4 regions of the Klebsiella variicola genome follow, and region 4 is predicted to be linked to each of the others. Evidence: predicted binding sites of a transcription regulator. Region 4 holds the regulator's gene; each other region holds the start of a gene.
What was found. Region 4 encodes PhoB, which activates phosphate uptake and scavenging genes when phosphate is short. Its sites were predicted from a motif close to CTGTCATAAAACTGNCNNAT; they were not measured.
Positions count from the first base shown of each region.

Region 1: pstS (phosphate ABC transporter substrate-binding protein PstS) is a predicted target of PhoB. The motif match lies at 3,139-3,158, and genes of this name have one in related genera.
Region 2: kdgR (DNA-binding transcriptional regulator KdgR) is a predicted target of PhoB. The motif match lies at 5,723-5,742, and genes of this name have one in related genera.
Region 3: serA (phosphoglycerate dehydrogenase) is a predicted target of PhoB. The motif match lies at 2,723-2,742, and genes of this name have one in related genera.

Region 1 covers NZ_CP010523.2:5,496,935-5,504,522, reverse strand. Annotated here, with positions in the region: gene pstA (phosphate ABC transporter permease PstA) at 34-924, opposite strand; gene pstC (phosphate ABC transporter permease PstC) at 924-1,883, opposite strand; gene pstS (phosphate ABC transporter substrate-binding protein PstS) at 2,012-3,052, opposite strand; gene glmS (glutamine--fructose-6-phosphate transaminase (isomerizing)) at 3,390-5,219, opposite strand; gene glmU (bifunctional UDP-N-acetylglucosamine diphosphorylase/glucosamine-1-phosphate N-acetyltransferase GlmU) at 5,403-6,773, opposite strand; gene SP68_RS25680 (F0F1 ATP synthase subunit epsilon) at 7,467-7,588, opposite strand, start outside.
Region 2 covers NZ_CP010523.2:1,981,641-1,989,228, forward strand. Annotated here, with positions in the region: partial or broken gene SP68_RS09290 (GAF domain-containing protein) at 1-269, shown strand, start outside; gene proQ (RNA chaperone ProQ) at 351-1,028, shown strand; gene prc (carboxy terminal-processing peptidase) at 1,048-3,096, shown strand; gene htpX (protease HtpX) at 3,332-4,216, shown strand; gene SP68_RS09310 (MFS transporter) at 4,286-5,656, opposite strand; gene kdgR (DNA-binding transcriptional regulator KdgR) at 5,834-6,625, shown strand; gene SP68_RS09320 (YobH family protein) at 6,684-6,923, opposite strand; gene mgrB (PhoP/PhoQ regulatory lipoprotein MgrB) at 7,083-7,226, shown strand; gene SP68_RS09330 (YebO family protein) at 7,301-7,588, shown strand, end outside.
Region 3 covers NZ_CP010523.2:798,798-806,385, reverse strand. Annotated here, with positions in the region: gene zapA (cell division protein ZapA) at 1-301, shown strand, start outside; RNA gene ssrS (6S RNA) at 342-525, shown strand; gene SP68_RS03820 (5-formyltetrahydrofolate cyclo-ligase) at 625-1,221, shown strand; gene serA (phosphoglycerate dehydrogenase) at 1,305-2,537, opposite strand; gene rpiA (ribose-5-phosphate isomerase RpiA) at 2,807-3,466, opposite strand; gene argP (DNA-binding transcriptional regulator ArgP) at 3,634-4,527, shown strand; gene SP68_RS03800 (oxidative stress defense protein) at 4,582-5,349, opposite strand; gene argO (arginine exporter ArgO) at 5,439-6,074, opposite strand; gene SP68_RS03790 (small-conductance mechanosensitive channel MscS) at 6,226-7,083, opposite strand; gene fbaA (class II fructose-bisphosphate aldolase) at 7,275-7,588, opposite strand, start outside.
Region 4 covers NZ_CP010523.2:4,316,190-4,323,777, reverse strand. Annotated here, with positions in the region: gene sbcC (exonuclease subunit SbcC) at 1-2,735, opposite strand, end outside; gene sbcD (exonuclease subunit SbcD) at 2,732-3,937, opposite strand; gene phoB (phosphate response regulator transcription factor PhoB) at 4,120-4,809, shown strand; gene phoR (phosphate regulon sensor histidine kinase PhoR) at 4,831-6,126, shown strand; gene SP68_RS28580 (hypothetical protein) at 6,207-6,548, opposite strand; gene brnQ (branched-chain amino acid transporter carrier protein BrnQ) at 6,540-7,588, shown strand, end outside.

The DNA of each region.
Region 1 (7,588 bases), 1.2 Mb from region 4:
CATTCAGCGCAGCAGTCGCTGCGCCGCAAAAAATTAACCGTGTTTCTTCTTGGCGAAGATAACGCGCGCCAGGATGTTCAGCAGCAAGACGCACAGGGTGATAATCAATACCCCGGCCCATGCCAGTTGCTGCCACTCCGCAAACGGACTCATGGCAAATTTGAAAATGGTCACCGGCAGGTTAGCAATCGGCTGCATCATGTCGGTGCTCCAGAACTGGTTGGACAGCGCAGTGAACAGCAGCGGCGCCGTTTCCCCGGCGATACGGGCGATAGCCAGCAGGATCCCGGTCATAATCCCTGAGACGGACGCTTTCAGGGTGATCGCCGAGATCATCTTCCACTTCGGCGTCCCCAGCGCATAGGCCGCTTCACGCAGGCTATCCGGCACCAGCTTCAGCATGTTTTCGGTGGTACGAATAACGATAGGCACCTGCAGCAGCGCCAGTGCGATAACGCCCGCCCAGCCCGAGAAGTGCTGCATCTGCGCCACCACGATGGTGTAGACAAACAGGCCGACCACGATAGACGGCGCGGAAAGCAGAATATCGTTGATAAAACGGATGATTTCCGCCAGCACCGATTTGCGGCCATACTCCGCCAGATAAATTCCGGCAAGGATACCCAGCGGCGTACCAAAGACGGTTGCCCACAGGATCAGCAGGCCGCTGCCGGCGAGGGCGTTAGCCAGGCCACCGCCCGCCGTATTCGGCGGCGGCGTCATTTCGGTGAAGAGCGCCAGACTCATGCCATCGAAACCGCGGGTTATCGTCGCCATCAGGATCCAGATAAGCCAGAACAAACCAAACGCCATGGTCGCCATCGACAGCGCCAGAGCGATACGGTTCTTCATACGACGTTTGGCCTGCATCTTGCGACGGGACTCCGCCAGCTCGGTAGAGGTTTGCAATTCAATGGTCGCCATTAGCGTGCCCCCTCATTCTTCGCGAGGCGCATAATCATGAACTTAGACGCGGCCAGAACGATAAAGGTGATAACGAACAGGATCAGGCCCAGCTCCATCAGCGCCGCCACGTGCAGGCCGGTTTCCGCTTCGGCGAACTCATTAGCCAGCGCGGAGGTAATACTATTCCCTGGCATATACAACGAGATGCTGTCGAGCTGGTAGGTGTTGCCGATAATAAAAGTTACCGCCATGGTTTCACCCAGCGCGCGGCCCAGACCGAGCATCACCCCGCCGATCACCCCATTCTTGGTGAACGGTAAGACAATGCGCCAGATCACCTCCCAGGTGGTGCAGCCGATGCCATAGGCCGACTCTTTCATCATCACCGGCGTCTGTTCGAAAACATCACGCATGACCGCGGCGATATAAGGGATGATCATGATGGCCAGAATGACGCCAGCGGCGAGAATACCGATACCAAACGCCGGGCCGGCAAACAGCGCGCCGACGAACGGGATGGTCGACAGGACGTTACCGACCGGCTCCTGGAAGTAAGTCGCAAACAGCGGGGCGAAAATAAACAGGCCCCACATGCCGTACACGATACTCGGGATTGCCGCCAGCAGCTCAATCGCAATGCCCAGCGGACGCTTGAGCCAGGCGGGGGACAGTTCGGTCAGAAACAGCGCGATGCCAAAGCTCACTGGGACGGCGATCAGCAGCGCGATAAAGGAGGTCACCAGGGTTCCGTAAATCGGTACCAGCGCGCCGAAGATTTCGTTGGGCGCATCCCACTCTTTGGTCCACAAAAAAGCAAAGCCAAACTTTTGAATGCTCGGCCAGGAAGAGATGATCAGGGAAACGATGATGCCGCCCAGCATCAATAGCACAATCAGCGCAGCCAGTTTTACCAGCGCACTGAAAATCATGTCACCCTTTTTCCCCGGAGGGGTAAATGCAGGCTTGGTTGCAGCCATAGATTACTCTTTACGTATTAAAACTTGTTCGAATAAATGCCCGGTGGCGTTCGCTCCCGGGCCTACAGTCTGAACCGTAGGGCGGGCAGCGCCTGAACGCCCCCGCCATCTTCGTCAAAAATCTACTGTTAGTACAGCGCTTTACCGCTGCTGTCTTTGACGTTGGTTTTCCATGCCGCGCGAACCTGCTCTACCACGCTTTCCGGCAGCGTCGCGTAATCCAGCGCATTCGCTTCTTTCCCGCCGTTTTTATACGCCCAGTCGAAGAACTTCAGCACTTCAGCGGTCTGTTCCGGCTTGTTGGTCGCCTTATGCACCAGGATGAAGGTGGTTGAGGTGATCGGCCATGCATTTTCGCCTTTCTGGTTGGTCAGGTCCTGAGCGAAAGACTTGCTCCAGTCAACGCCTTTTGCGGCGTTAGCGAAGTTGTCTTCAGTCGGGCTAACCGGCTTGCCGTCGGCAGAGACCAGCTTGGTATACGCGAGGTTGTTTTGCTTGGCGTAAGCGTATTCAACGTAACCAATCGAGCCCGGCAGACGCTGAACAAAGGCGGCGATACCGTCGTTGCCTTTACCGCCCAGGCCGGTTGGCCAGTTAACGGTAGAGCCGGCGCCGATTTTCGATTTCCACTCTTCATTCACTTTGGACAGGTAGCTGGTGAAGACGAAGGAGGTACCGGAACCATCGGCGCGGCGGACCACGGCGATGTTCTGCGACGGCAGCTTCAGGCCCGGGTTGAGTTTAGCGATCGCTGCGTCATCCCATTTTTTAATTTTACCCAGGTAGATATCACCGAGGGTTTTGCCATCCAGCACCAGTTCGCCGGATTTCACGCCAGGCAGGTTAACCGCCAGTACCACGCCGCCAATCACGGTCGGGAACTGGAACAGACCTTCCTGGGTCAGTTTGTCATCAGCCAGCGGAGCATCAGAAGCACCGAAATCAACGGTGTTGGCAATAATCTGCTTAACGCCACCAGAGGAACCAATACCCTGGTAGTTCACTTTATTGCCGGTTTCTTTCTGATAGGTGTCAGCCCATTTGGCATACACCGGCGCAGGGAAAGTTGCGCCTGCGCCAGTCAGGCTTGCTGCTGCGAAGGCAGAGAAAGCGCTCATCGATAAGGTCGCGGCGACAACTGTTGCGACGGTGGTACGCATAACGTTCATAATGTCTCCTGCTGGGATTCGTAAATCATTGTTTCGAGGCTATGGTGAGCAAAATAGGTCAAAGAGGTGACAGTAAAATGTACGAATTATGACAGTTTTATGACAGGCCGAAAGAAGGGATTTTACAGCAAATAATAAATATATAACTCAGATAGTTATCTGTAATCATGACCGTGCAATGACAGAATAATTTTCTTTTTATGACAGCGAAATCGGACCGCAAAACGTTCGTTTGTCACCTACCGCCAGCCAAAATATTTCGCGCAAGTTCGGTAATAAACAGCAGGTGAAAATAAAAAGGGCCGCCGCCGGCAGCCCTTTGCAAGTAATGATGGTTTTACTCAACCGTTACCGATTTCGCCAGGTTACGCGGCTGGTCAACGTCAGTGCCTTTGATCAGCGCGACGTGATAAGCCAACAGCTGCAGCGGTACCGTATAGAAGATAGGGGCGATCGTCTCTTCGACATGCGGCATCTCGATGATGTGCATGTTGTCGCTACCGTTGAAGCCGGCTTCACCGTCGGCGAAGACATACAGCTCACCGCCGCGGGCACGAACCTCTTCGATGTTGGATTTCAGTTTTTCCAGCAGCTCGTTGTTCGGCGCCACCACAATCACCGGCATTTCCGCATCAATCAGCGCCAGCGGGCCGTGCTTAAGCTCGCCCGCCGCATAGGCTTCCGCGTGAATGTAGGAGATCTCTTTCAGCTTCAGCGCCCCTTCCATGGCGATCGGGTACTGATCGCCGCGGCCAAGGAACAGCGCATGGTGCTTATCAGAGAAACGCTCCGCCAGCTGCTCAATACGCTTGTCCTGGGAGAGCATCTGCTCGATACGGTTCGGCAGGGCCTGAAGGCCGTGCACGATATCATGCTCGATAGACGCATCCTGACCTTTCAGTCGCGCCAGCTTCGCCACCAGCATCAACAGCACGGTTAGCTGAGTGGTAAAGGCTTTGGTCGAGGCCACGCCGATTTCCGTTCCGGCTTTGGTCATCAGCGCCAGATCGGACTCACGCACCAGTGACGAGCCCGGTACATTGCAGATAGCCAGCGAGCCGAGATAGCCCAGCTCTTTCGACAGACGCAGCGCCGCCAGGGTATCGGCGGTTTCACCCGACTGAGAGAGGGTGATCATCAGGCTATTGCGACGCACCGCGGACTTGCGATAGCGGAATTCCGAGGCGATTTCTACATCGCACGGGACGCCAGCTAATGCTTCGAACCAGTAACGGGAGACCATCCCGGAGTTATAGGAAGTCCCGCAGGCAACAATCTGAATATGTTCAACCTGAGCCAGCATTTCATTGGCGTTCGGCCCCAGCTCGCTGAGATCCACTTCGCCATGGCTGATGCGCCCGGTCAGGGTGTTTTTAATCGCGTTCGGCTGCTCGAAAATCTCTTTCTGCATATAGTGGCGGTAGATACCTTTATCGCCAGCGTCATACTGCAGATTGGATTCGATCTCCTGGCGTTTCACTTCCGCGCCAGATTTATCGAAAATCACCACCGAGCGGCGAGTGACTTCGGCAATATCGCCCTCTTCGAGGAAGATAAAGCGGCGGGTCACTGGCAGCAATGCCAACTGGTCGGAAGCGATAAAGTTTTCGCCCATTCCCAGGCCAATCACCAGCGGGCTACCGGAGCGAGCCGCCAGCAGGGTTCCCGGGTCACGGGTATCCATGATCACCGTACCGTAGGCGCCGCGCAGCTGCGGAATAGCGCGCAGCACGGCTTCACGCAAGGTACCACCTTGTTCCAGCTCCCAGTGCACCAGATGGGCGATAACTTCGGTATCGGTCTCGGTGACGAAGACATAGCCGCGAGACTGCAGCAGGGCACGCAGCGGCTCATGGTTCTCAATGATCCCGTTATGGACCACCACAATGTGTTCAGAAACATGCGGATGCGCATTGCTCTCGGACGGTTCGCCGTGCGTCGCCCAGCGAGTATGGGCGATCCCGGTACCACCATGTAACGGCTGCTCTTCTACCGCCTGAGCCAGCATCTGAACTTTACCCAGGCGACGCACGCGGGTCATATGACCTTCGCTGTCGACCACCGCCAGACCGGCAGAGTCATACCCACGGTATTCCAGACGACGTAAACCTTCGAGAAGGATTTCAGCAATATCACGCTGCGCGACTGCGCCAACAATTCCACACATAGTTAAATTTCCTGATAATGGCGATATGCCATGCGTTGTCGCTGACCTGTATTTGCCCGTTTTCCGGGCGCCCCGAGCCTTGTAGAGAGTGGGGTTATTGTTATGGTACTGCCTGCGGACGGGGGTCTATATTGACCCTCTCATCCTGGTTCGCCGGATATGCTTCCCCGGCGACAATCCAAATTATTTCTTCTTCACCGGACGCTGCCAGCCCTGTTTGTGGACCTGCGGTACGCGGCTCAACACCAGTTCGTTATCGGCGATATTGCGCGTGACGGTGGTCCCGGCGGCGATAGTGACGCCATTACCTACCGTGACGGGCGCCACCAGCTGGGTATCCGAGCCGACAAAGACATCATCGCCAATAATCGTTTTATGTTTATTCGCGCCATCGTAGTTGCAGGTGATGGTGCCAGCGCCGATATTGACGTTATCACCGATCTCCGCATCGCCCAGATAGGTCAGATGACCCGCCTTGGAGCCTTTCCCGAGACGCGCTTTTTTCATTTCCACGAAGTTACCAACGTGGGCGCCTTCCAGCAGTTCGGCGCCCGGACGCAGACGGGCAAATGGGCCGATGGTGCAGGCAGCCTGCAGCTGGGCATCTTCCACCACGCTGTAGGGGCTAATTTCGCAGTCATCGCCGATGGTGCTGTTTTTGATCACGCAGCCAGCGCCGATTTTCACACGATCGCCCAACACCACGTTGCCTTCCAGAATAACGTTAGTATCGATCTCCACATCACGCCCGTGCTGCAGCGTACCGCGCAGATCGAAACGTGCCGGATCGCGCAGCATCACGCCCGCCAGCAGTAACTTTTCTGCCTGCTCAGCCTGGTAGACGCGCTCCAGGCGCGCAAGCTGCAGGCGGTTGTTAACGCCTTCAACTTCGCTCAGGCGCTGCGGATGCACCGCGACGATCTCGTGACCTTCCTGATGCGCTATCGCGATAATATCGGTAATGTAGTATTCGCCCTGAGCGTTGTTATTGGTGAGCTTCGCCAGCCAGCGCTTGAGGTCAGCTCCGCCGGCGATCAGGATCCCGGTGTTGATTTCCTGGATCTGGCGCTGCGCCTCGCTGGCATCTTTATGCTCAACGATGCCCGTCACCTGGCCATTTTCACGGGTAATGCGGCCGTAGCCCGTTGGGTCATCCAGCTTCACCGTCAGCAAACCAATGCCACCCTGCGGTTTCGCGGCGCGCAGGCGCTGTAGCGTCTCAACGGAAATCAGCGGCACGTCGCCATAGAGCATCAGGATGTCTTCATCATCATTGAAGAAGGGTGCTGCCTGCTGCATGGCGTGTCCGGTTCCGAGCTGCTCGGCCTGCAGCACCCAGTTCAGGTTGTCTTCATGGAGGGTCTGACGCAGCAGATCGCCACCGTGACCGTACACCAGATGCACCGCACATGCGCCTAAATCGTTAGCGGCATCAATGACATGCTGCACCATTGGCTTCCCGGCCAGGGTATGCAGCACCTTAGGAAGATCGGAATACATGCGGGTCCCTTTGCCTGCGGCAAGGATAACCACGCTCATCGCACTATTTGACATACTCATCCTGACGGTAGTTAGAACGGAAAGTAAAAGCCTTTCACGTTGAAATTTCTACATATTTTTCATCATAAAACGAGACGTGGAGAAAACGCCCAAGCCCGCGGTTATACACCATTTTATGACGCTATTTTTAACCACTGCAAATCAGTTTAACGCTGAAAAAGGGGGGTGGGGAGGGTAATCATTGACTATCTCACTGCTTTTGCTGTTTTTTCGCCACCTGAATAAAGCGGCAGAGCGCGGCCCTATTGGCGGAGATTAACAGGAGATGAGCCGACTGAGTGTAAATCAGCCGCAGGCAGGGGAGAGCTGAAGTGATTGGTGGCATCAATAAAATACAAAAGGCCACCGTCAGGTGACCTTCATTTACCGGTTGCACATCGCCAGTGTTGTCGTTTTGATGGGCGATACGTCGTGCAAGCCGGGGAATAGCGCGTGGCTTAGAAGCTCAGTACGCTGAATTTGGCGATGATTTTATGGAACAGTTTCATGATGATTTCCTGACGCAGGTGCAGTTTGATAACGCTCTTTATGTGACATACATCACAAAAATAGAGTCTACGCCTCATCATTTAACTAATCAATAACAATTAAGGGTGGATCCTGTTTTCACTTTATCCGCTCGCCAACCGCTGGCCATAAAAAAAGCCAGCCTGGAAACCAGACTGGCTTTTTACGTTCAAGCCGGTGTTACATCGCTTTTTTGGTCAACTCGATAACGCGCAGTTTAGCGATCGCTTTGGCCAGTTCCGCAGACGCCTGAGCGTAATCCACATCGCCATGGGAGCTCTTAATGTGCTCTTCGGCTTTGC
Region 2 (7,588 bases), 2.3 Mb from region 4:
AGCCCAGGTCCAGCGCGTAGAGGACGTGCATGCGTTTGATGGTCACATTGCCTGCGATGCGGCCAGTAATTCAGAAATTGTCTTTCCCCTGCGCGTGAACGACCAGATTATCGGCGTGCTGGATATCGACAGCACGGCGTATGGCCGCTTCACAGCTGAAGATGAGCAGGGGTTGCGCACGCTGGTCGAGCAACTGGAAAAACTTATCGCGGCCACTGATTATCAAAAAATCTTTACCCGTGTCGTGGGATAATCAACGGATAACGTAGCATTTAGCGAGGACGTCATTATAATGTCGCCTGTTCATGCCTGCGGCTTGTTGGCTACGTCCGTTGTAATCAGGAAATTTCATGGAAAATCAACCTAAGTTGAATAGCAGTAAAGAAGTTATCGCCTTTCTGGCCGAACGTTTCCCGCAGTGCTTTAGCGCTGAAGGCGAAGCGCGCCCCCTGAAAATTGGTATTTTTCAGGATCTCGTTGAGCGAGTGGGTGGTGAGATGAACCTCAGCAAAACCCAGCTTCGCGCTGCATTACGTCTCTATACGTCCAGCTGGCGTTATCTGTACGGCGTGAAAGCCGGCGCTATCCGCGTTGACCTGGACGGCAACCCGTGCGGCGAACTGGAAGAACAGCACATTGCCCATGCGCGCCAGCAGCTGGAAGAAGCGAAAGCTCGCGTTCAGACGCAGCGCGCTGCCCAGCAGGCGAAAAAACGCGAAGCCGCCGCCGCCGCAGGTCAGCAGGATGAAGGGGGTCGCCGCGAGCGTAAACCACGTCCTCAGCAGCCGCGTCGTAAAGAAGGCGCTGAACAGCGTAAACCGCGTCCTGTTGCGGCCAAAGCCCCGCGTGAAGAGCGTCATACTCCGGTTTCGGATGTTTCCGTTCTGACCGTCGGCCAGGCGCTGAAGGTAAAAGCAGGCAATAACGCAATGGACGCCACCGTTCTGGAAATCACCAAAGATGGCGTTCGTGTACAGCTGACTTCTGGTATGTCAATGATTGTACGCGCAGAACACCTGGTGTTCTGAAACGGAGGCCGGGCCAGGCATGAACACATTTTTTAAAATCACCGCGCTTGCGGGCCTGCTGGCAATAGCAGGCCATGCTTTCGCTGTTGATGAAATAACCCGTGCAGATCAAATACCCGTGCTGAAAGAAGAGCCGCAGCACGCGACGGTGAGCGAGCGCGTGACGTCGCGCTTTACCCGTTCTCACTACCGTCAGTTTGATCTCGACAACGCCTTCTCGGCAAAGATTTTTGACCGTTATCTGAACCTGCTGGACTACAGCCACAATGTGCTGCTGGCCAGCGATGTGGCGAAGTTCGCGGCCAAAAAAGACCAAATCGGCGACGAACTGCGCACCGGGAAACTGGACGTCTTCTACGACCTCTACAACCTGGCGCAGCAGCGTCGCTTTGAGCGCTATCAGTATGCGCTGAAGGTGCTGGAACGTCCGATGGACTTTACCGGCAACAATAATTTTAACCTTGATCGCTCCAAAGCACCGTGGCCAAAAGATGAGGCCGAGCTGAACACGCTGTGGGACGCCAAGGTGAAGTTTGACCAGTTAAGCCTGAAGCTGGCGGGTAAAGACGATAAAGAGATCCGCGACACCTTAACGCGTCGCTATAAGTTCGCGATCCGTCGTCTGGCGCAAACCAACAGCGAAGATGTCTTCTCGCTGGCGATGACCGCCTTCGCTCGCGAAATCGACCCGCACACCAACTACCTGTCTCCACGTAATACCGAGCAGTTCAACACGGAGATGAGCCTCTCTCTTGAGGGGATCGGCGCTGTCCTGCAAATGGATGATGACTACACCGTCATCAATTCGCTGGTGGCGGGCGGTCCGGCCGCGAAGAGCAAAGCGATCAGCGTCGGCGACCGCATCGTTGGCGTTGGCCAGACCGGGAAGCCGATGGTTGATGTCATCGGCTGGCGTCTGGATGACGTGGTCGCGCTGATTAAAGGGCCGAAGGGCAGCAAAGTGCGCCTTGAGATCCTGCCGGCTGGCAAAGGGGCCAAGACGCGTATCGTGACCCTGACCCGCGAGCGGATCCGTCTGGAAGACCGTGCGGTGAAGATGTCGGTGAAAACCGTTGGTAAAGAAAAAGTCGGCGTGCTGGATATTCCGGGCTTTTACGTTGGTCTCACCGATGATGTGAAGGTGCAACTGCAGAAGCTGGAAAAACAGAACGTCAGCAGCATCGTCATTGATCTGCGCAGCAACGGCGGCGGGGCGCTGACCGAGGCGGTATCGCTCTCGGGTCTGTTTATTCCGTCCGGCCCGGTAGTGCAGGTCCGTGATAACAATGGCAAGGTCCGCGAAGACAGCGACAACGACGGCGTGGTCTATTACAAAGGGCCGCTGGTGGTGCTGGTTGACCGCTTTAGCGCCTCGGCGTCTGAAATCTTCGCCGCGGCGATGCAGGATTATGGCCGCGCGCTGATCGTTGGCGAGCCGACCTTCGGTAAAGGGACGGTACAGCAGTATCGCTCGTTGAATCGTATCTACGATCAGATGCTGCGTCCGGACTGGCCGGCGTTAGGTTCCGTCCAGTACACCATCCAGAAGTTCTACCGTATTAACGGCGGCAGTACGCAGCGTAAAGGCGTGACGCCGGATATCATGATGCCAACCGGTAATGAAGATCGTGAGACCGGCGAGCAATATGAAGACAACGCGCTGCCGTGGGATAGCATCAACGCAGCCACCTACGTGAAGTCCGGGGATCTGACCCCGTTTGGACCGGAACTGCTCAAGCGCCATGATGAGCGTATCGCGCAGGATCCAGAGTTCCAGTACATCATGAAGGATATTGCCCGTTATAACGCGATGAAGGACAAGCGTAACATCGTCTCTCTGAACTACGCCCAGCGTGAGAAAGAGAACGAAGAGGATGATGCGATTCGTCTGGCGCGGATTAACGATCGCCTGAAACGCGAAGGCAAACCGCTGCTGAAAAAACTGGATGACCTGCCGAAGGATTACCAGGAGCCGGATCCGTATCTTGATGAAACGGTCCATATCGCGGTAGACCTGGCGCATCTTGAAAAAGCGCGCCCGGCGGTGGAACCGCCAGCCAGTAAATAAACAACAAACGGGCACCTCAGAGGGTGCCCGTTTTATTTTGTGCTTTTGTCATCACCTTTCAGCTCAACTAACAAAATGTCAACCTGCCCGGCCGCTGTCAGCAAGATGCTACAAAATGTAAAGTTGTGTTTTTATCGTGACTTAGCGGGGGTTGATGGTTGAAAATTGCAGCCTGACCCATACGATGTGGGTAATCGCATAGTGCGTTTTGTTAAATTGAGGTAAAAAGAAAATTATGATGCGAATCGCGCTTTTCCTGCTGACGAACCTGGCAGTAATGGTCGTGTTCGGGCTGGTGTTAAGCCTCACGGGGATCCAATCCAGCAGCATGACCGGTCTGTTGATTATGGCCCTGCTGTTCGGCTTCGGTGGTTCTATCGTTTCGCTGATGATGTCGAAATGGATGGCCCTGAAGTCTGTGGGTGGGGAAGTGATCGAGCAGCCGCGCAACGAAACGGAACGCTGGCTGATGCACACCGTCGCCCAACAGGCGCAGCAGGCGGGCATTGCCATGCCGCAGGTGGCTATCTATCACGCGCCTGATATCAACGCTTTTGCTACCGGCGCGCGTCGCGACGCCTCGCTGGTCGCCGTCAGCACCGGGCTGCTACAAAACATGAGCCGTGATGAAGCGGAAGCGGTCATTGCCCATGAAATCAGCCATATCGCTAATGGCGATATGGTGACCATGACGCTGATTCAGGGGGTGGTGAACACCTTCGTTATCTTTATCTCGCGCGTGATTGCCCAGATTGCGGCCGGTTTCCTCGGCGGCAACCGGGAAGATGAAGGGGAGAGCAGCAATGGTAACCCGCTGATCTACTTCGCTGTCGCCACGGTGCTGGAACTGGTGTTCGGTATTCTGGCCAGCATTATTACCATGTGGTTCTCTCGTCATCGCGAGTTCCACGCTGACGCCGGCTCGGCGCGACTGGTGGGCCGCGAGAAGATGATTGCTGCCCTGCAGCGTCTGAAAACCAGCTATGAGCCACAGGAAGCCAGCAGCATGATGGCGTTCTGCATCAATGGTAAAGCGAAATCCATGAGCGAGCTGTTTATGACTCACCCGCCGCTGGATAAACGTATTGAAGCCCTGCGTAGCGGTGAGTATCTGAAGTAATCCGTCGGTTCGACGCTAAAAATAAAAATCCGCAGCCCGAAAGCTGCGGATTTTTTTTGCCGCCGTTTATCAGGCCGCGCGCGGCTGGGTGACGCGCAGACCGCTAATCAGTGCGGCAACGGTCGCCAGAATGCCGGCCAGCAGCAGGGCGGTATGGGTGCCGCTGTTGCCGAGCAGGTTGAACAGCAGGGCGACCAGCGCCGCGCCAGTGCTCTGACCGAGCAGGCGAGCGGTACCCAGCATCCCGCTGGCGCCACCGCTGCGATGGCTCGGAGCCGAGGCGACAATAGTGTGGTTATTCGGCGACTGAAACAGCCCGAAACCGGCGCCGCACAGCGCCATACGCCAGATAATATCCAGATCGGAAGGCGACTCGGGCAGCAGCGCCAGGCCGAACAGGCCGCAGGCCATAACCAGCAGCCCAATGGCCCCCAGCAGCCCCGCATGGCATTTCTCAATCAAATAACCGGCCAGCGGCGCCATCACCATGGTCGCCAGCGGCCAGGGCGTCAGTAGCAGGCCGGTCTCCACTTCGCTGCGCCCCATCATCGTCTGCAGGAAGAAGGGCAGGGAGACCATCGCCAGCATCTGCGCACAGAAGGAGCAGATGGAGGTGCAGATAGAGAGTGAGAAGAGCGGGATGCGCAGCAGGTCGACCGGCAGCAGGGGGACGGGCATGCTGAGCTGGCGGCGAACGAAGAAAAAGCCCACCACCAGCATGGCGGCCACTTCCGCCAGCACCAGCTGAACAGACTGTCCCTGGGCGAACCCGCTGAGCGCAGTGATCAGCAGCCCGAAGGTGAGGGCGTTCATGATGGCGCTCGGCAGATCGAAGCGGATGATTTTGCTGCGCGCGCTGTTGGGTGGCAGAAAGCGCATGGCCAGAACAAAAGCGACGATCCCGAGGGGAACGTTAATTAAAAACAGCCATTGCCATGAGGCAAGGGAGAGGATCGCCGCGGCGATCGTCGGGCCTGCCGCCGAAGAGACGGCGACGACAAAGGAGTTGATGCCCATGCCGCGGCCGAGAAAGCGCTGCGGATAAATCAGGCGGATCAACGCGGTGTTCACGCTCATCAGCGCGGCGCCGCCCAGCCCCTGGGCGACGCGGGCGAAGGTCAGCATGTCGAGACTGCGCGACAGGGCGCAGGCCAGCGAGGTAAAGATAAACACCACCAGGCCTATCTTATAGATGCGGCGATAGCCGACCATATCGCCGAGGAAAGAGAGCGGTAGCAGGGCGATGACAATGGCGATTTGGTAGGCGTTAACGATCCAGATTGACGCCGCCGGCGAGGCGTTAAGATCGCTGGCGATGGTCGGGAGCGCGACGTTGGCGATAGCCCCGTCGAGCACGGCCATGGTCAGCCCCAGCACGATGGTCAGAATGGCGCCATAGCGTTGCGGCAGCGGCACGCCATCGGAAGAATTTTTATCCATGGTGAATATAAGTCTTAAATGAAACGGTTTTTTGAATGATGAGTTTAGCATTGATTATTCCGCAGTATGTCGCAGATTTGTAACGAAGTGGCAGAAGAATGATTGCGGCGCAGAGGCGGCGAATTTATAATAAAAACCGGTTCTAAATTTTATAAAACAGTTACGGCGAGGTGATAAATGGCAGGTGCAGATTTGGATAAACAGCCAGATTCTGTCTCTTCGGTATTGAAGGTTTTTGGCATCTTACAGGCGCTGGGTGAAGAGCGTGAAATTGGCATTACCGAACTGTCCCAGCGCGTCATGATGTCGAAAAGCACCGTTTATCGCTTTTTACAGACCATGAAATCACTGGGCTATGTGGCGCAGGAAGGCGAGTCAGAGAAATACTCCCTCACGCTCAAGCTGTTCGAGCTGGGCGCTCGTGCGCTGCAGAACGTCGACCTGGTACGCAGCGCCGATATTCAGATGCGCGAACTCTCCCGGCTGACGAAAGAGACTATTCACCTCGGGGCGCTGGATGAAGACAGCATCGTCTACATCCACAAGATTGACTCGATGTACAATCTGCGGATGTACTCGCGTATCGGCCGTCGCAATCCGCTGTACAGTACCGCGATTGGTAAGGTACTGCTGGCGTGGCGCGATCGCAGCGAAGTGGAGCAGATCCTCGAGGGCGTGGAGTATAAACGCAGCACCGAGCGGACCATCACCAGCACGGAAGCGCTGCTGAAGGTGCTGGATGGCGTACGCGAGCAGGGATATGGCGAAGATAACGAAGAGCAGGAAGAGGGGCTACGCTGCATCGGGGTACCGGTGTTCGATCGTTTCGGCGTGGTTATCGCCGGACTGAGCATCTCTTTCCCGACGCTACGTTTCTCAGAAGAACGTTTGCATGAGTATGTGGCGATGCTGCATCAGGCGGCGCGCAAGATTTCTGAGCAAATGGGATACAACGACTACCCGTTCTGACGCGGTAGCTGAAACATCCGGCGAGCGCGGTGCTATTGTCGCGCTCGCCGGAGTGATTTTAACCGTTATCAACCACGGTTGCGCTTTTGCGCAGAATGGGACAGTTACTGACGCCGATCACACCGCTGTTGGAATGCACATAAAGTGCGGTACTGACCCCGCGGGCGGTGAGATATTGACACTTAAGACCCAGACCACCGACGTTTTCTTCACTGTGGAATAATACGCCATAGCCGCTTAATAATACGCCAATCCATAAGATAGCCACGACGACAATAGTACGAATGATTAATCGCATTGATGCCTCATTATTTGTATGATCCTTGCCGTGATTTTGACACGAACACGTTTTGAAACAAGTCGATGATTCCTAAACTTGCCGTTCGTATTACAGTTAGCCGCGGTTTAAGAAGGCCGTGTTATCCTGGTGAGATAAAGTACTAATGCGGAGAGTGGAGTGAAAAAATTACGGTGGGTTTTACTGATAGTCATCATAGCAGGCTGCCTGTTGCTGTGGACTCAGATGCTTAACGTAATGTGCGACCAGGATGTTCAGTTTTTCAGCGGCATTTGCACTATCAATAAATTCATCCCGTGGTAAGACATTTTTCTGACGACTGATTTCCTTCTGCGGTGTGGGTGGTAGAATGAACGCCTTCTCTTTGAGGTGGTGAAATGAGTGAGTTACTAAATCCTGGGATCTTAAATCTGGCTTCGCTGGCTGTATCCGTCGCGTTGCTGCTTGTCGGTCTGTTGTTATGGTTCTTCGTCAACCGCGCCAGTTCGCGGGCGAACGAGCAGATAGAACTGCTGCAAGCGCTGCTGGATCAGCAAAAGCGGCAGAATGCGCTGTTACGTCGCCTTTGCGAAGCTAATGCGCCGGAAAAAGAGGACGTGGCCGAGCCGACCGTCGCAGGCAAGGCGAAAGGAGAGGATGAGTTTATCCGCCTGGTGGCAGAGCGC
Region 3 (7,588 bases), 2.0 Mb from region 4:
TTTCGGCCGTTCACTGCGAGTGAATTGCCCGCCTGAACAAAGGGATGCCCTGAATCAGGCAGCTGAAGACCTTAATCAGCGGTTGCAAGATTTAAAAGAACGCACTAGAGTCACAAATACTGAGCAGCTGGTCTTCATCGCCGCGTTGAACATCAGCTATGAGTTGACTCAGGAAAAAGCGAAGACCCGCGACTACGCTTCGAGCATGGAGCAGCGCATTCGGATGCTTCAGCAGACCATTGAACAGGCATTGCTTGAGCAAGGTCGCATAAGCGAAAGACCAGGGTCAAAGTTTGAATAACACTTTGCAGTTAACTGTGTTAGAGTAATTCCAGAACAAAATTTCTCTGAGATGTTTGCAAGCGGGCCAGTCCCCTGAGCCGATATTTCATACCACAAGAATGTGGCGCTCCACGGTTGGTGAGCATGCTCGGTTCGTCCGAGAAGCCTTAAAACTGTGACGACACATTCACCTTGAACCAAGGGTTCAAGGGTTACAGCCTGCGGCGGCATCTCGGAGATTCCCTTCTTTAGTTCGCATTATCCCAACGCTCTAGTTTTCGGCTGCTGCCGCCCTGTATTACACTTCCTCGTACTGTTTCGCTTGCTCGTAATGAGACCTGTATGACCCTACAGCCTGATATCCCGCTCTCCAGACAGCATATTCGCCAGCAGATCCGCGAGCGTCGCCGCGCGCTCAGCCCGGAGCAACAGCGCCTGTTTGCCCAACAGGCCGCCGAGCGGATGATGGCCTGGCCGCCGGTCGTACTCGCTCATACCGTGGCGCTGTTCCTCTCCTTTGACGGCGAGCTGGACACCCAGCCGCTAATTGACCAGCTCTGGCGCGCCGGCAAACGGGTGTATCTCCCGGTGCTGCATCCGTTTAGCCCCGGAAACCTGTTGTTTTTACACTACCATCCACAGAGCCAACTGATAGTGAATCGCCTGAAAATCCGCGAACCGAAGCTCGATGTGCGGGACGTGCTGCCGCTCGCTGAACTCGATGTGCTGGTGACCCCGCTAGTGGCCTTCGATGTCAGTGGCCAACGGCTGGGAATGGGCGGCGGTTTTTACGACCGGACGCTGCAAAACTGGCAGCAGTATCGCCTGCAGCCGGTAGGCTACGCGCACGACTGCCAGCAGGTGGATAGCCTGCCAAGCGAAGAGTGGGATATCCCGTTACCAGCGGTGATCACCCCGGGAAAAACCTGGAGTTGGTAGGTACGCGAGGACGAGAATTTCAGCCTGGAAAGTATTAACAAAAAAACGGGCAGGTACGCGACCTGCCCGAGAGGCAAAAATGATTAAAACAGCAGACGGGCGCGGATAGTCCCCGGGATCGCTTTCATTGCCTGCAGCGCCTGCTGGGCAACATCTTCTTCCGCTTCAATATCAATAACCACGTAGCCCATCTGCGGCGACGTTTGCAGATACTGCGCGGCAATGTTGATGCTCTGCGCGGCGAAGATCTGGTTGATGGCGGTCAGGACGCCCGGCCGGTTCTCATGGATATGCAGCAGACGGCGGCCGCCATGCAGCGGCAGAGAAACTTCCGGGAAGTTAACTGCCGACAGGGTTGACCCGTTGTCAGAGTACTTCGCCAGCTTGCCAGCCACTTCCAGACCGATGTTCTCCTGCGCTTCCTGGGTCGAACCGCCGATATGCGGAGTCAGGATCACGTTATCAAACTCGCACAGCGGCGAAGTGAAGGGGTCGCTGTTGGTGGCGGGTTCTGTCGGGAAGACGTCGATAGCCGCCCCGGCCAGATGCTTACTCGCCAGCGCATCGCATAGCGCCGGAATATCCACCACGGTACCGCGGGAGGCGTTGATCAGCAGCGCGCCCGGCTTCATCAGCGCCAGCTCTTCCGCACCCATCATGTTTTTGGTGGAGGCGTTTTCCGGCACGTGCAGGCTGACCACATCGCTCATGTTCAGCAGGTCGGAGAGATGCTGAACCTGGGTGGCGTTGCCGAGCGGCAGTTTATTTTCAATATCATAGAAGAAGACATGCATCCCCAGCGATTCCGCCAGAATGCCGAGCTGGGTACCGATATGGCCGTAACCGATAATCCCCAGTTTCTTGCCGCGCGCTTCAAAGCTGCCGACCGCCAGCTTATTCCATACACCGCGATGCGCCTTGGCGTTGGCTTCCGGCACGCCGCGCAGCAGCAGCAGCAGCTCACCGATGACCAGCTCGGCCACCGAACGGGTATTCGAGAATGGCGCGTTAAACACCGGAATACCGCGCTTCGCGGCGGCGTTCAGATCGACCTGGTTGGTACCGATGCAGAAGCAACCCACGGCAACCAGTTTTTCCGCCGCAGCGAAAATCTCTTCAGTCAGATGGGTACGGGAACGCAGGCCGATGAAATGGGCATCACGGATCGACGCTTTCAGCTGTTCGGAGTCCAGCGCGCCTTTATGAAATTCAATGTTGGTGTAACCTGCTGCGCGAAGGCTATCGATTGCCTTTTGATGCACACCTTCAACCAGCAGAAATTTAATCTTGTCTTTTTCCAGTGATACCTTAGCCATTTCCCCGTCCTGTTTTGTCTTAACTGATGTCGTGCTGAACGAAAGTTCGTCTCAGCAACATATCAAAAAAAACTATCGCGGCAATATGAACGTTTGCGTCGCCGTCCTGAAGAAATGTCATCCAGAGGGAAATGACAGGACAAAACACCAGAAAGAAGATTAATGGTAGCGTGTTAATCAGAATGGTTGCATAAATGTGACAGAAGTCACCAAATTGCACCAGGTGAAAAAATATTTGCGAGGGAGCCGACTGGCTCCCTGCGGACAGACTATTTTACGATGGTTTTCACGCCATCGGCCGTACCGATCAGTGCCACGTCGGCCCCGCGGTTGGCGAACAGCCCTACGGTCACGACGCCAGGGATGCCGTTGATGGCATTCTCCAGCGCGACAGCATCAAGAATTTCCAGGCCATGCACGTCCAGGATGACGTTGCCGTTATCGGTCACCACGCCCTGACGGTACTCCGGACGACCGCCCAGCTTGACCAGTTGACGCGCGACGGCGCTGCGCGCCATCGGAATGACTTCAACCGGCAGCGGGAATGCGCCGAGAATATCAACCTGCTTGGAGGCATCGGCGATGCAGATAAATTTATCGGCGACCGAAGCGATAATCTTCTCACGGGTCAGCGCCGCGCCGCCGCCTTTGATCATTTGCATATGGCCGTTGATCTCATCCGCGCCATCAACATAGATCCCCAGGCGATCGACACTGTTGAGATCGAAGACGGGGATCCCGAGGCTTTTGAGCTTTTCGGTAGAGGCATCGGAGCTGGAGACCGCGCCTTCAATCTGCCCCTTCATCGTGCCCAGCGCGTCAATAAAATGGGCCGCCGTCGAGCCGGTGCCTACGCCGACAATGGTCCCTGGCTGTACGTATTGCAGCGCCGCCCAACCTACTGCTTTTTTCAGTTCATCCTGCGTCATAATTATGGTCCGAGATGTGAATGCCTGTGGCGCATTATAGAACATCGACAGTGGAAATGTCCCTGCGATGCAGATCACACAACTGAGCAGACCAATTTCGTCTGTATCAAATAAAAATTTATGTCATAGTGCGAGATAACGATTAGTTATGGGGGCACGCCAGAATAATGAAACGACCGGACTACAGGACACTACAAGCGCTGGATGCGGTGATTAGGGAACGAGGATTTGAGCGCGCCGCGCAGAAGCTATGTATTACCCAGTCCGCCGTCTCACAGCGTATTAAGCAGCTGGAAAATATGTTCGGTCAACCGCTGCTGGTGCGCACCGTGCCGCCACGCCCCACCGAGCAGGGGCAAAAGCTGCTGGCCCTGTTACGCCAGGTTGAACTGCTGGAAGAAGAGTGGCTGGGCGACGAGCAGACCGGCTCCACGCCGCTGCTGTTGTCGCTGGCGGTGAACGCCGACAGTCTGGCCACCTGGCTGCTGCCGGCGCTGGCCAATGTTCTGTCAGACTCCCCTATTCGTCTTAACCTGCAGGTGGAAGATGAAACCCGCACCCAGGAGCGCTTGCGCCGTGGGGAAGTGGTGGGCGCAGTGAGTATCCAGCCGCAGGCGCTGCCAAGCTGTCTGGTGGATCAGCTCGGCGCGCTCGATTACCTGTTTGTCGCCTCAAAAGAGTTTGCGCAACGCTATTTCCCGAACGGCGTGACGCGTTCTGCGCTGCTGAAAGCGCCGGTCGTCGCCTTTGATCATCTGGACGATATGCATCAGGCGTTCCTGCAGCAAAACTTCGACCTGCCGCCGGGTAGCGTCCCCTGCCACATCGTTAACTCATCAGAAGCCTTCGTGCAGCTGGCGCGCCAGGGCACTACCTGCTGTATGATCCCGCATCTGCAAATCGAAAAAGAGCTGAAAAGCGGCGAGCTTATTGACCTCACGCCCGGTCTGTTCCAGCGTCGTATGCTGTACTGGCACCGCTTTGCGCCGGAAAGCCGCATGATGCGCCGGGTGACCGATGCGCTTATTGATTACGGCCACAAAGTGCTGCGTCAGGATTAAATCCCCGGCATAAAAAAAGCCACTTCCCGGAAGTGGCTTTTTTGTTTCTATCGCTTACTGCGCTGGTTTCGGCTCTTCCGCCGGTTTCGCCGGCGCGGCTGGCGCGGCGGCCTGAGCTGGCTGCAGCTCAAAGACCACGTCAACCTGGTCGTCAAACTGGATAGTCGCCTGCTCGTAGGTTTCCTGGGCTGAAACCGGCGCAGCGTCAGCGGCCTTCATCATACGCACCATCGGGCTCGGCTGATAGTTGGAGACGTGGTAGCGCACGCTGTAGACCGGCCCCAGCTTGCTCTGGAAGCCAGCCGCCAGCTCCTGTGCCTGATGCACCGCGTCATCGATCGCCGCTTTACGCGCCTTATCCTTGTAGGCATCCGGTTGCGCAACGCCCAGCGAAACGGAGCGGATTTCGTTCAGTCCCGCCTTCAGCGCGCCGTCCAGCAGGCCGTTAAGTTTATCCAGCTGGCGCAACGTCACTTCCACGGTGCGCACCGCCCGATAGCCTTTGAGAATGCTTTTCCCGTTCTGATAGTCATAATCAGGCTGGGTACGCAGATTCGCAGAGCTAATGTCTTTTTTCGCGATACCACTCTTTTCAAGGAAAGAGAGATACTGCGCGACGCGATCGTCTGCCTGCTTTTTCGCCGATGCGGCATCTTTCGCCGCGACGTTCACTTCGATCGCCAGGGTGGCAATATCCGGAACCGCGGCAACGCTTGCTGTGCCTGAAGTCACAATGTGCGGACCGTCTGGCAATTCGTTTGCCTGTGCCGCCATTGTGCTAAATCCGAGTGCTGCCGCCAGGGCTAAGACTTTTAACTTCACTGTCGTTTCTCCATGTTACTTAAATCGCCCTTACGGGACGCATGCCAGCAAGCTTAGCGCGTACAGCAGGAAAGTCCATCGGACAACGCTTAGTTGAGCAACGCCAGGATATGGCCGACGCCCTCTTTTGCCAGCTGAAATGCAATAAACCACATGACGGCGCCGACCACAATATTGATGATCCGCTGGGCTTTGGCGGTACGCAGCCGCGGCGCCAGCCAGGCGGCTAACAGCGCCAGGCCAAAGAACCACAGGAAAGAGGCGCTAATGGTCCCCAGCGCAAACCAGCGCTTCGGCTCCACCGCCAGCTGCCCTCCCAGGCTGCCCAGCACCACAAAGGTATCCAGGTAAACATGCGGGTTCAGCCAGGTGACCGCCAGCATAGTTATAATGATTTTCCAGCGCCCCTGCTGCATCACCTCGGCGCTGGCGAGCTCAAGATTCTGACTGAACGCCGTTTTCAGTGCGCCGAAGCCATACCACAACAAAAAGGCCACGCCGCCCCAGGTCACTATCGCCAGCAGCCATGGGGATTGCATCAGCAGCGCGCTACCGCCAAAAATACCGGCGCAGATCAACAGCAAGTCGCTGACCGCGCACAGCAGGGCAATCATCAGGTGATACTGACGACGGATCCCCTGATTCATCACAAAAGCATTTTGCGGGCCAAGCGGCAAAATCATTGCCGCTCCCAGGGCAAGACCCTGAAAGTAATAGGTAAACATAAGGATTTTTCCGCTGTGTTCGAGAGTGGCGCTGACTATAACGCGAATGGATTATTAGCGGAAATTGAAAGTATTAATCATTAATAAGCTAAGCTAATAGTGAGCCATTAAAAAAGGCCGGCATGGCCGGCCTGACTCTGTCAGTGATGATTTACTCTGCTTTTTCCGGCAGTTGTACCACATGAACATCCATCTGCGGATACGGGAAACTGATGCCGTTAGCGTCGAAATCACGCTTAATACGCTCCAGCACGTCCCAGTAGACGTTTTGCAGATCGCTGCTTTTGCTCCACACGCGAACCACGAAGTTCACCGATGAGGCGCCAAGTTCGTTCAGGCGTACGGTCATTTCGCGATCGCGCAGAATACGATCGTCAGATTCGATAATCGAGGTCAGCAGCTGCTTCACCTTGTCGATATCAGCATCGTAGGATACACCAATGATAAACTCATTGCGGCGCGCCGGTTCGCGGGAGAAGTTAATGATGTTGCCGGCGATGATTTTGCCATTCGGCACCACCACGATTTTGCCATCTGCGGTACGCAGGGTGGTGGAGAAAATCTGCACGTTCTGCACGGTGCCGGCGATACCGCCGAGATCGACATATTCACCCGCGCGGAACGGGCGGAACATCACCAGTAGTACGCCTGCGGCAAGGTTCGACAGCGATCCCTGCAGTGCTAAACCCACCGCCAAACCGGCGGCACCCAGCACAGCAATGACCGAGGCGGTCTGCACGCCTACCCGGCCCAGGGCGGCAATCAGGGTGAAGGCGATAACCGCGTAACGCACCAGCGCCGAGAGAAAATCAGCAACGGTGGCATCAATCTTACGCGCCAGCATCAGGCGGTTGACGGTGTTAGAGACGATGCGCGCCACGATCATCCCGATGACCAGGATAACGATCGCCGCCACGATGTTGACGGCATAGCTCAGCAGCAGCTCCTGGTTGCGTGCCAGCCACGTCCCGGCGTTGTTGATGCTATCGACAACGTTCAAATCTTCCATTTAACATTCCTTATGAATCCCCGAACGGGGAAGTAAATAACTCAGCCTGCAACAGGGCAGTCAGGTTATAGGGTAAACAATAAGTGCACGTTTTGCCAAATGGATCACAGTTTTCCTGCACGCTATCCTGTTGTTAAAGTAATAAAAAAGCCCGCATTGCTGCGGGCTTCAGGGTAAGAAACAGATTTTTCTTACAGAACGTCGATCGCGTTCAGCTCTTTAAATGCCTGCTCCAGACGGGTCACCATGGAAGTCTGTGCAGCACGCAGCCATACGCGCGGATCGTAGTATTTCTTGTTCGGCTGGTCTTCGCCTTTCGGGTTGCCCAGCTGGCCCTGCAGGTAAGCTTCGTTAGTTTTGTAGTACTGCAGGATACCGTCCCAGGTCGCCCATTGGGTGTCGGTATCGATGTTCATTTTCACTACGCCGTAGCTGACGGAGTCTTTGATTTCCTGAGCGGAAGAACCGGAACCGCCGTGGAAGACGAAGTTCAGGCTGTTGTGCG
Region 4 (7,588 bases):
AGCTGCTGGTTTGCCAGCCAGACCAGATTATCCAGCGTCAGCCCCTGGGCGAATTTGCGGAACCGGTCGCCGGTGCTGGAGCCGATCAGCGAATTCAGATAGCCCCAGTCGTCCGCCAGCTGCGCCGCCTCTGCAATCTGCTGCCCCAGCGCCTGCTGCTGCTGGCGGCTTTCATTATCCTGCCTGAGCTGCTGGCGGATCTCACCCTGACGGGTCGTGTTGTCCCGCAGCCGCTGGGCCAGGGCGTGCAGCTGCGTTTGCAGGGTGGGGCCGTCCGCGTCTGATCCTTGCGGCCGCAGCGCCAGATGCGCCTGTTGCTGCTGAGTCGCCTGCTCGCAGAGCACCGTCGCTTGCTGAAGCTGCTGCTCAAGCGACTGTTTTAACTGCGTCAGCCGCTGGGCGGTCTCGTCATCCAGCAGCGCGGCGAGGAACGCCTCCCGATCGTTGAAGCGGCTGGCGGCCAGGGCAGTCGTGAATTGCGTCTGTGACTGATGTACGCGCGCCGTTTCTTCGGTCTCCAGTTGCTGCTGGGCGACAAGCTGGCTGTGCAGCGACAGGCATTCCTCGTGGATTTCGCGCCAGTTGTCCGGGATCACCGGCTCAGCCTCCGCGTCATCCTCATCGCCGGGCGGCAGCGTATCGAGCAGCGGTTTCAGGGCGGCGATCTGCTCCTGGAGCACGCCATGCCGCGTCTGTTGCGCCTGCCACCGGGCAAATTCGCTTTCGCGAGCGTGCAGCCAGGCGGCTTCTGCGCCTTCTTCCGGCAGGCTGAGCGACAGCGTCTGCAGGGCGTTCTCCAGCCCCTGGCGCGTGGTCTCCAGCTGCTGGTGAGCCTGGCGCTCCAGCGCTTGCTGGTCGTTGAGCTGGCTCTGTAACATCAGACGCTGGCTGAGCTGATAGAGCTGCTGCTCGTAGCGCTCCTGCTCCTGCATCCAGTTGTTTATCTCTTGCGCAATATCCCGCGTGACCTGCAGAGCGGCGCAGGTTTCCTGCCACGCTTTAGTGAGCGCTTGCTCTTCCTCTGTGAGCCGCCGGGCCGCTTCGGTCTCACGCTGGAGCTGCTGCGTCAGGGCGTTGACCTGCCCGAGGACCAGCAGACCTTCTTCTTTCAGCGCGGCGACCTCTTTTTCCAGCGCGTCGCGGCGGCGCTGATTATCCGTGACCGTTAGGGAGGCGTATTGCTCAATCGCCGGATGTTCACAGGATCCGCACAGCGGGCAGGGCTTCCCCGCCTCAAGCCGGGCGCGGTAACCTTCCAGATCTTTAATCGTTTCTTCCCGCTGGCAGAGCGCCTTCAGGTCGAGATAGTGCTGGTTTTTGTCTTTATATTGCTCCCGACGTTGCGTCAGGGTGGCATTGAGTTTTGCCTGCTCCGTTTGCGCCTGCTGGATGTTCTCGGCGCTCTGCCGCAGGCGTTTGTGCAACTGCTGATGCTGTTCATGCAGGGAGAGCAGCCGCTGGCGCAGCGGCCGCGATTGCGTTTGCTGCGCCATCGCCGCCGCGACTTCCTCTGCGGACAATGACAGGGAGCTGGCCGGCAGAGCGCTGAGTTTCTGGCGCAGCGCGGCCAGGCGGGTGGTCTGAGCCGTTAACTGCTGTTTATCGCGCGCCAGTTGCGAGAATTGCGCCCGCCAGCCGGCAATCTCCTGGCCCCATAAGCGGAATCGGTCATGGGCCGCCAGCCACTGCGCCAGGTCCGTCAGTTCAGCCTGACGCTGCTGCTGAGCGTGCAGGGCGCTGCGGCGGATGCGCGCGCGCTGCGCGGTGCAGGCAAGTAAGCGAGCATTTACTTCGTTGATCCGTTGCCGGGTTTGCGCCAGACCTGCCACCTGTTCCTGCTGACGCTCCCACAGGGGGCGCAGCTGGGCGGCCGGCTGCGCCAGCTCAAGCTTCGCCAGCGCCGGGGCGGCGTCGGTCAGCGCCTGGCGGGCCTGCTGTTGCCGGCTAACCGCCTGCTGGTGCTGCTGCGCCAGCTCGTCGCAGCGCGTCAGCCACTGAAGCTGCTGTTGCTGGTTTTGCTGCTGCGTTAGCAGGGTTTTTTCTTCGTCAGTGAGTACCTGCAAACTTTCCTGCAGCGCCTGCTGCTGCGCTTCCGTCAGCAGAACGATGCCCGCCGCCTGGGCTTCGAACTTCTCCAGCGCGTGGCGAGCGGCTTTGTGCTGTTCGTAGACCATGGCCGAAATCTGGCCGTAGATTTCCGTGCCGGTCAGCTCCTCCAGCAGCTCCGCGCGATCGCTCGGCTTCGCGTTCAGGAAGGCGGCAAATTGTCCCTGGGAAAGCAGCATCGAGCGGGTGAAACGGCCATAGTCGAGCCCGGTGAGCGTCGCGGTTTGCTCCAGTTTGTCCGAGACCTTATCGGCGAGGATTTTGCCGTCGGCGCAGCGTGCCAGCTCGACGCGGGGCGCCTGCAGATTGCCATCCGGTTGGTTGCGTGCCCGGTTCTGGCTCCAGAAAGCGCGGTAGGCGGTGCCTTTGACTTCAAACTCGACTTCCGCCAGACATTCGGCGGTATCGCGGGTCATCAGGTCATTTTGCGACTGGGAAACTTTATTCAGGCGCGGCGTCTCGTGATAAAGCGCCAGGCAAATGGCATCGAGCAGGGTGGTTTTGCCGGCGCCGGTGGCGCCGGTAATGGCGAACAGGCCGTTGCTGACGAACGGCTCGGCGGTAAAGTCTATCTTCCATTCACCCTTCAGGGAGTTGAGGTTTTTCAGACGCAGACTGAGGATTTTCATGCGTTTTCGTCCTCCGCGGTGAGCGTATGCAGCGTATGGGTGAACAGCTCGTGCAGCCGGGCGCGCTTGTCATCGTCAATCTCGGTCAGCGCCAGCCGGCGCTCGAACACCTCTTCCACCTTCAGTTCGCTAAGGGTCTCCCGCTGGGCGTTGAGCAATATTTTCTCGCGCTGCTCGCGGCTGCGTCGTACCAGCAACACTTCCACCGGCAGATCCTCCGTCAGCGCCTGAATATGACGCTGAATATCGTGCAGGTAGTCCTCGGTGGTAATTTCGATATCCAGCCACACCGGCGGGTCCTGCTCGACGCCGCGCCACTGCTCCAGCTGGGCGGTGATGGCGGCCAGATCGCCTTTGATCACTGCCAGCGGCTGGGTCACGGGCACCTCCAGGGTTTCCACGGCGCTGAGGCGCCCGTCGTTAAAACTCACCAGGTGCACCGATTTGGCTTTGCCGGTTTCATCGAAGCTCAGCGGCAGCGGCGAGCCGCTGTAGCGGATGTGCTCGCAGCCACCGACCACCTGCGCCCGATGAATATGGCCCAGCGCAATGTAGTCGGCAGGCGGGAAGTGTTGCGCCGGAAAGGCATCCAGCGTGCCGATGTAAATGTCGCGGACGGCATCGCTTTTGCTGGCGCCGACGGTGGTCAGGTGGCCGCTGGCAATGATGGGCAGCGGCCGATCGCCGCGCAGCGCGCAGGCCTGCTGATACTGCTCCTGATAATAGTCGCTGATGGCCTGCAGTAGCTGTTGCTGTTTTTCCCGACCGGAGTGGCCGGCCTGACTGGTAACCAGCTCGCGGGGGCGTAAAAACGGCACCGGGCAAAAGATGGCGCCAGGGGTGCCGTCGCGCAACGGCAGCTCAATGGGCGCGTAGCCGGCGTTCGCCACCACGGTGGTGTGCAAAAAGGCGAGAATATCGCGGGACTCATTGAGCATCGCCACTGAATCGTGATTGCCCGCCAGCACCACCAGGCGACAGCCGGTCTGCTGCAACTGGACGACAAAACGGTTATACAGCTCGCGGGCATAGCTCGGCGGCGAGCCGGTATCAAAAATATCGCCAGCCACGATAATGGCGTCGACTTCATGCTCCTGCGCGCGGGCCAGCAGCCAGGTAAGAAAAGCGTCGTGTTCTGCCGCGCGGCTTTTGCTGTAAAAATTCTGGCCCAAATGCCAGTCGGAGGTGTGAAGGAGGCGCATAAATCTTCCCTAGCGAAAAAAGCATGGGCGGCAGTATATCATTTGTCGGCGCGGGGTAAGTCCGCGTCATGCTTCAAATTACCCGATCATCAGACCGTCATTTTTTTCATAAATCTGTCACAAAAGTGACGCATAATGACGCCGCACTTCTATACTGATGGCTAAAAAACACAGGGTAAATAATGGCGAGAAGAATTCTGGTCGTTGAAGATGAAGCTCCAATCCGCGAAATGGTCTGCTTTGTTCTGGAGCAAAATGGCTTTCAGCCCGTTGAGGCGGAAGATTATGACAGCGCGGTGAATCAACTCAATGAACCCTGGCCTGATTTGATTCTCCTTGACTGGATGCTGCCGGGTGGTTCGGGGCTGCAGTTTATTAAGTTGCTCAAGCGCGAGGCGATGACGCGGGATATCCCGGTTGTGATGCTGACCGCGCGTGGAGAAGAAGAGGATCGTGTTCGCGGCCTGGAGACCGGCGCGGACGACTACATTACCAAGCCTTTCTCACCGAAAGAACTGGTGGCGCGGATTAAAGCGGTGATGCGCCGTATTTCGCCGATGGCGGTGGAAGAGGTGATCGAAATGCAGGGTCTGAGCCTCGACCCTTCGTCGCATCGGGTGATGACCGGCGACAGTCCGCTGGACATGGGGCCGACGGAATTTAAATTATTGCACTTCTTTATGACCCATCCTGAGCGAGTGTACAGCCGCGAGCAGCTGCTGAACCACGTCTGGGGAACCAACGTCTATGTGGAAGACCGCACGGTGGACGTCCATATTCGCCGCCTGCGCAAAGCGCTGGAACACAGTGGCCATGATCGCATGGTGCAAACGGTTCGCGGCACGGGGTATCGTTTCTCCGCCCGTTTCTGAATTTTGACAGGAGTGTGACCCGTGCTGGAACGGCTGTCATGGAAAAGGCTGGCGCTGGAGCTCTTTTTAGCGTGTATTCCGGCCCTGATTCTGGGGGCGTTTGTGGGTCATCTGCCGTGGTTTTTACTGGCGGCAGTGACCGGTTTGCTGATCTGGCATTTCTGGAATTTGATGCGCCTGTCGTGGTGGTTGTGGGTGGATCGGAGCATGACTCCTCCGCCTGGACGCGGCAGCTGGGAGCCGCTGCTGTATGGTCTGCATCAGATGCAGATGCGTAATAAAAAGCGTCGACGCGAGCTGGGAAGCCTGATTAAACGCTTTCGCAGCGGGGCGGAATCGCTGCCGGATGCGGTTGTACTGACCACGGAAGAGGGGGCCATTTTCTGGTGTAATGGCCTGGCGCAGCAGATTTTAAACCTGCGCTGGCCGGACGACAGTGGCCAAAATATTCTCAACCTCCTGCGTTATCCCGAGTTCGCCAACTATCTGAAACAGCGTGATTTTTCTAAGCCACTCAACCTGGTGCTGAATAACGCTCGCCATCTGGAAATTCGCGTGATGCCTTACACCGATAAGCAGTGGCTGATGGTGGCGCGCGACGTGACGCAGATGCATCAGCTGGAAGGGGCGCGGCGGAACTTTTTCGCCAACGTCAGCCATGAACTGCGCACCCCGCTGACGGTGCTGCAGGGCTATCTGGAGATGATGCAGGAGCAGGTACTGGAGGGGGCGACGCGGGAAAAAGCCCTGCACACCATGCGAGAGCAAACTCAGCGTATGGAAGGGCTGGTGAAGCAGTTGCTGACGCTGTCGCGCATTGAAGCCGCGCCGGCGCTGGCGATGAATGACCGCATCGACGTGCCGATGATGCTGCGGGTGGTGGAGCGCGAGGCGCAAACTCTCAGCCAGGAGAAACAGACGCTGATCTTCACCGTTGACGAGCAGCTCAAGGTGCTGGGTAATGAGGAGCAACTGCGCAGCGCCATTTCCAATCTGGTCTATAACGCGGTGAACCACACCCCGCCGGGGACCGAAATTCGCGTCAGCTGGCAGCGGACCCCGCAGGGGGCGCTGTTCAGCGTCGAGGATAATGGGCCAGGCATTGCGCCAGAGCATATTCCCCGTTTGACCGAGCGTTTTTATCGGGTGGATAAAGCTCGCTCCCGGCAAACGGGGGGCAGCGGCCTGGGACTGGCGATCGTCAAACACGCGGTCAACCATCATGACAGCCGGCTGGAGATCGACAGCACGGTGGGCAAGGGAACCCGTTTTAGTTTCCTGCTCCCGGAACGATTAATTGCCAGAAACGACGCCTGATCGGCGTGCTGTCAGCTTATCTTGCCAATGACCAGCCCCGGCTGGTCATTTTCGTTGGCATCCCTTTTTTCCTCGCCTATTTAATGAACGCGTGCTGCTTTTTTGTTCGCATGATAAGCCACGGGTTTTCCATCAATATGGTAAATGATTCTGGTGTGGAACTGATAACCAGCATAATCATCTGCTTTTGCGATCGTGCCTTGCTTTAAAACGTTATAAGCGTTTAAATTGCGCCTGCGCAGTCGATGACAGACTGCTTTTGCGTGGTAATACCAAAAACAATTCTTTCCCACGCCGCTTCGGGAGCATATCTCGCTGAGTTTACCGGCAATGGCCGCTGTATCGTCCCTGAGAGGGGAGCGCGGTATTTTTCCATTTTTTACAACACCACATCCACAGGCAGTAATGAATTTATGACCCATCAGTTAAAATCTCGCGACATCATAGCGTTGGGCTTTATGACCTTCGCGTTGTTTGTTGGCGCAGGCAACATAATTTTCCCTCCGATGGTTGGCTTACAGGCGGGCGAGCACGTCTGGACAGCGGCGATCGGCTTCCTGATCACTGCGGTGGGTCTGCCGGTGCTGACGGTGGTGGCGCTGGCGAAAGTCGGCGGCGGCGTTGAAAGCCTGAGCACCCCGATTGGTAAAGTGGCGGGTATCCTGCTGGCGGTGGTGTGTTATCTCGCGGTGGGACCGCTGTTCGCGACCCCGCGCACCGCGACCGTCTCCTTTGAGGTCGGTATTGCGCCGCTGACCGGCGACGGCCCGCTGCCGCTGCTGATCTACAGCGTTATCTATTTCGCGCTGGTGATTCTGGTCTCCCTCTATCCGGGCAAACTGCTGGACACCGTGGGCAACTTCCTTGCGCCGCTGAAAATTATCGCCCTGATTGTGCTGGCGGTCGCGGCCATCATCTGGCCAGCGGGCCCGATCAGCGACGCGCTGGAAGCGTATCGTACGGCGCCATTCTCCAATGGCTTCGTCAACGGCTACCTGACCATGGATACCCTCGGGGCGATGGTGTTCGGGATCGTGATTGTCAATGCGGCACGCTCCCGCGGCGTCAGCGAAGCGCGTCTGTTGACCCGCTACACCGTCTGGGCTGGCCTGATGGCAGGCGTTGGCCTGACGCTGCTGTACCTGGCGTTGTTCCGTCTGGGTTCTGACAGCGCCACTCTCGTGGACCAGTCCGCCAACGGCGCGGCCATTCTGCACTCCTACGTGCAGCACACCTTCGGCGGGGCGGGCAGCTTCCTGCTGGCGGCGCTGATCTTCATCGCTTGTCTGGTGACGGCGGTGGGCCTGACCTGCGCCTGCGCCGAGTTCTTTGCCCAGTATCTGCCGTTCTCCTATCGCACGCTGGTCTTTATCCTTGGCCTGTTCTCGATGGCGGTCTCCAATCTGGGGCTGAGCCATCTGATTCAGGTGTCAATTCCGGTGCTGACCGCTATCTATCCGCC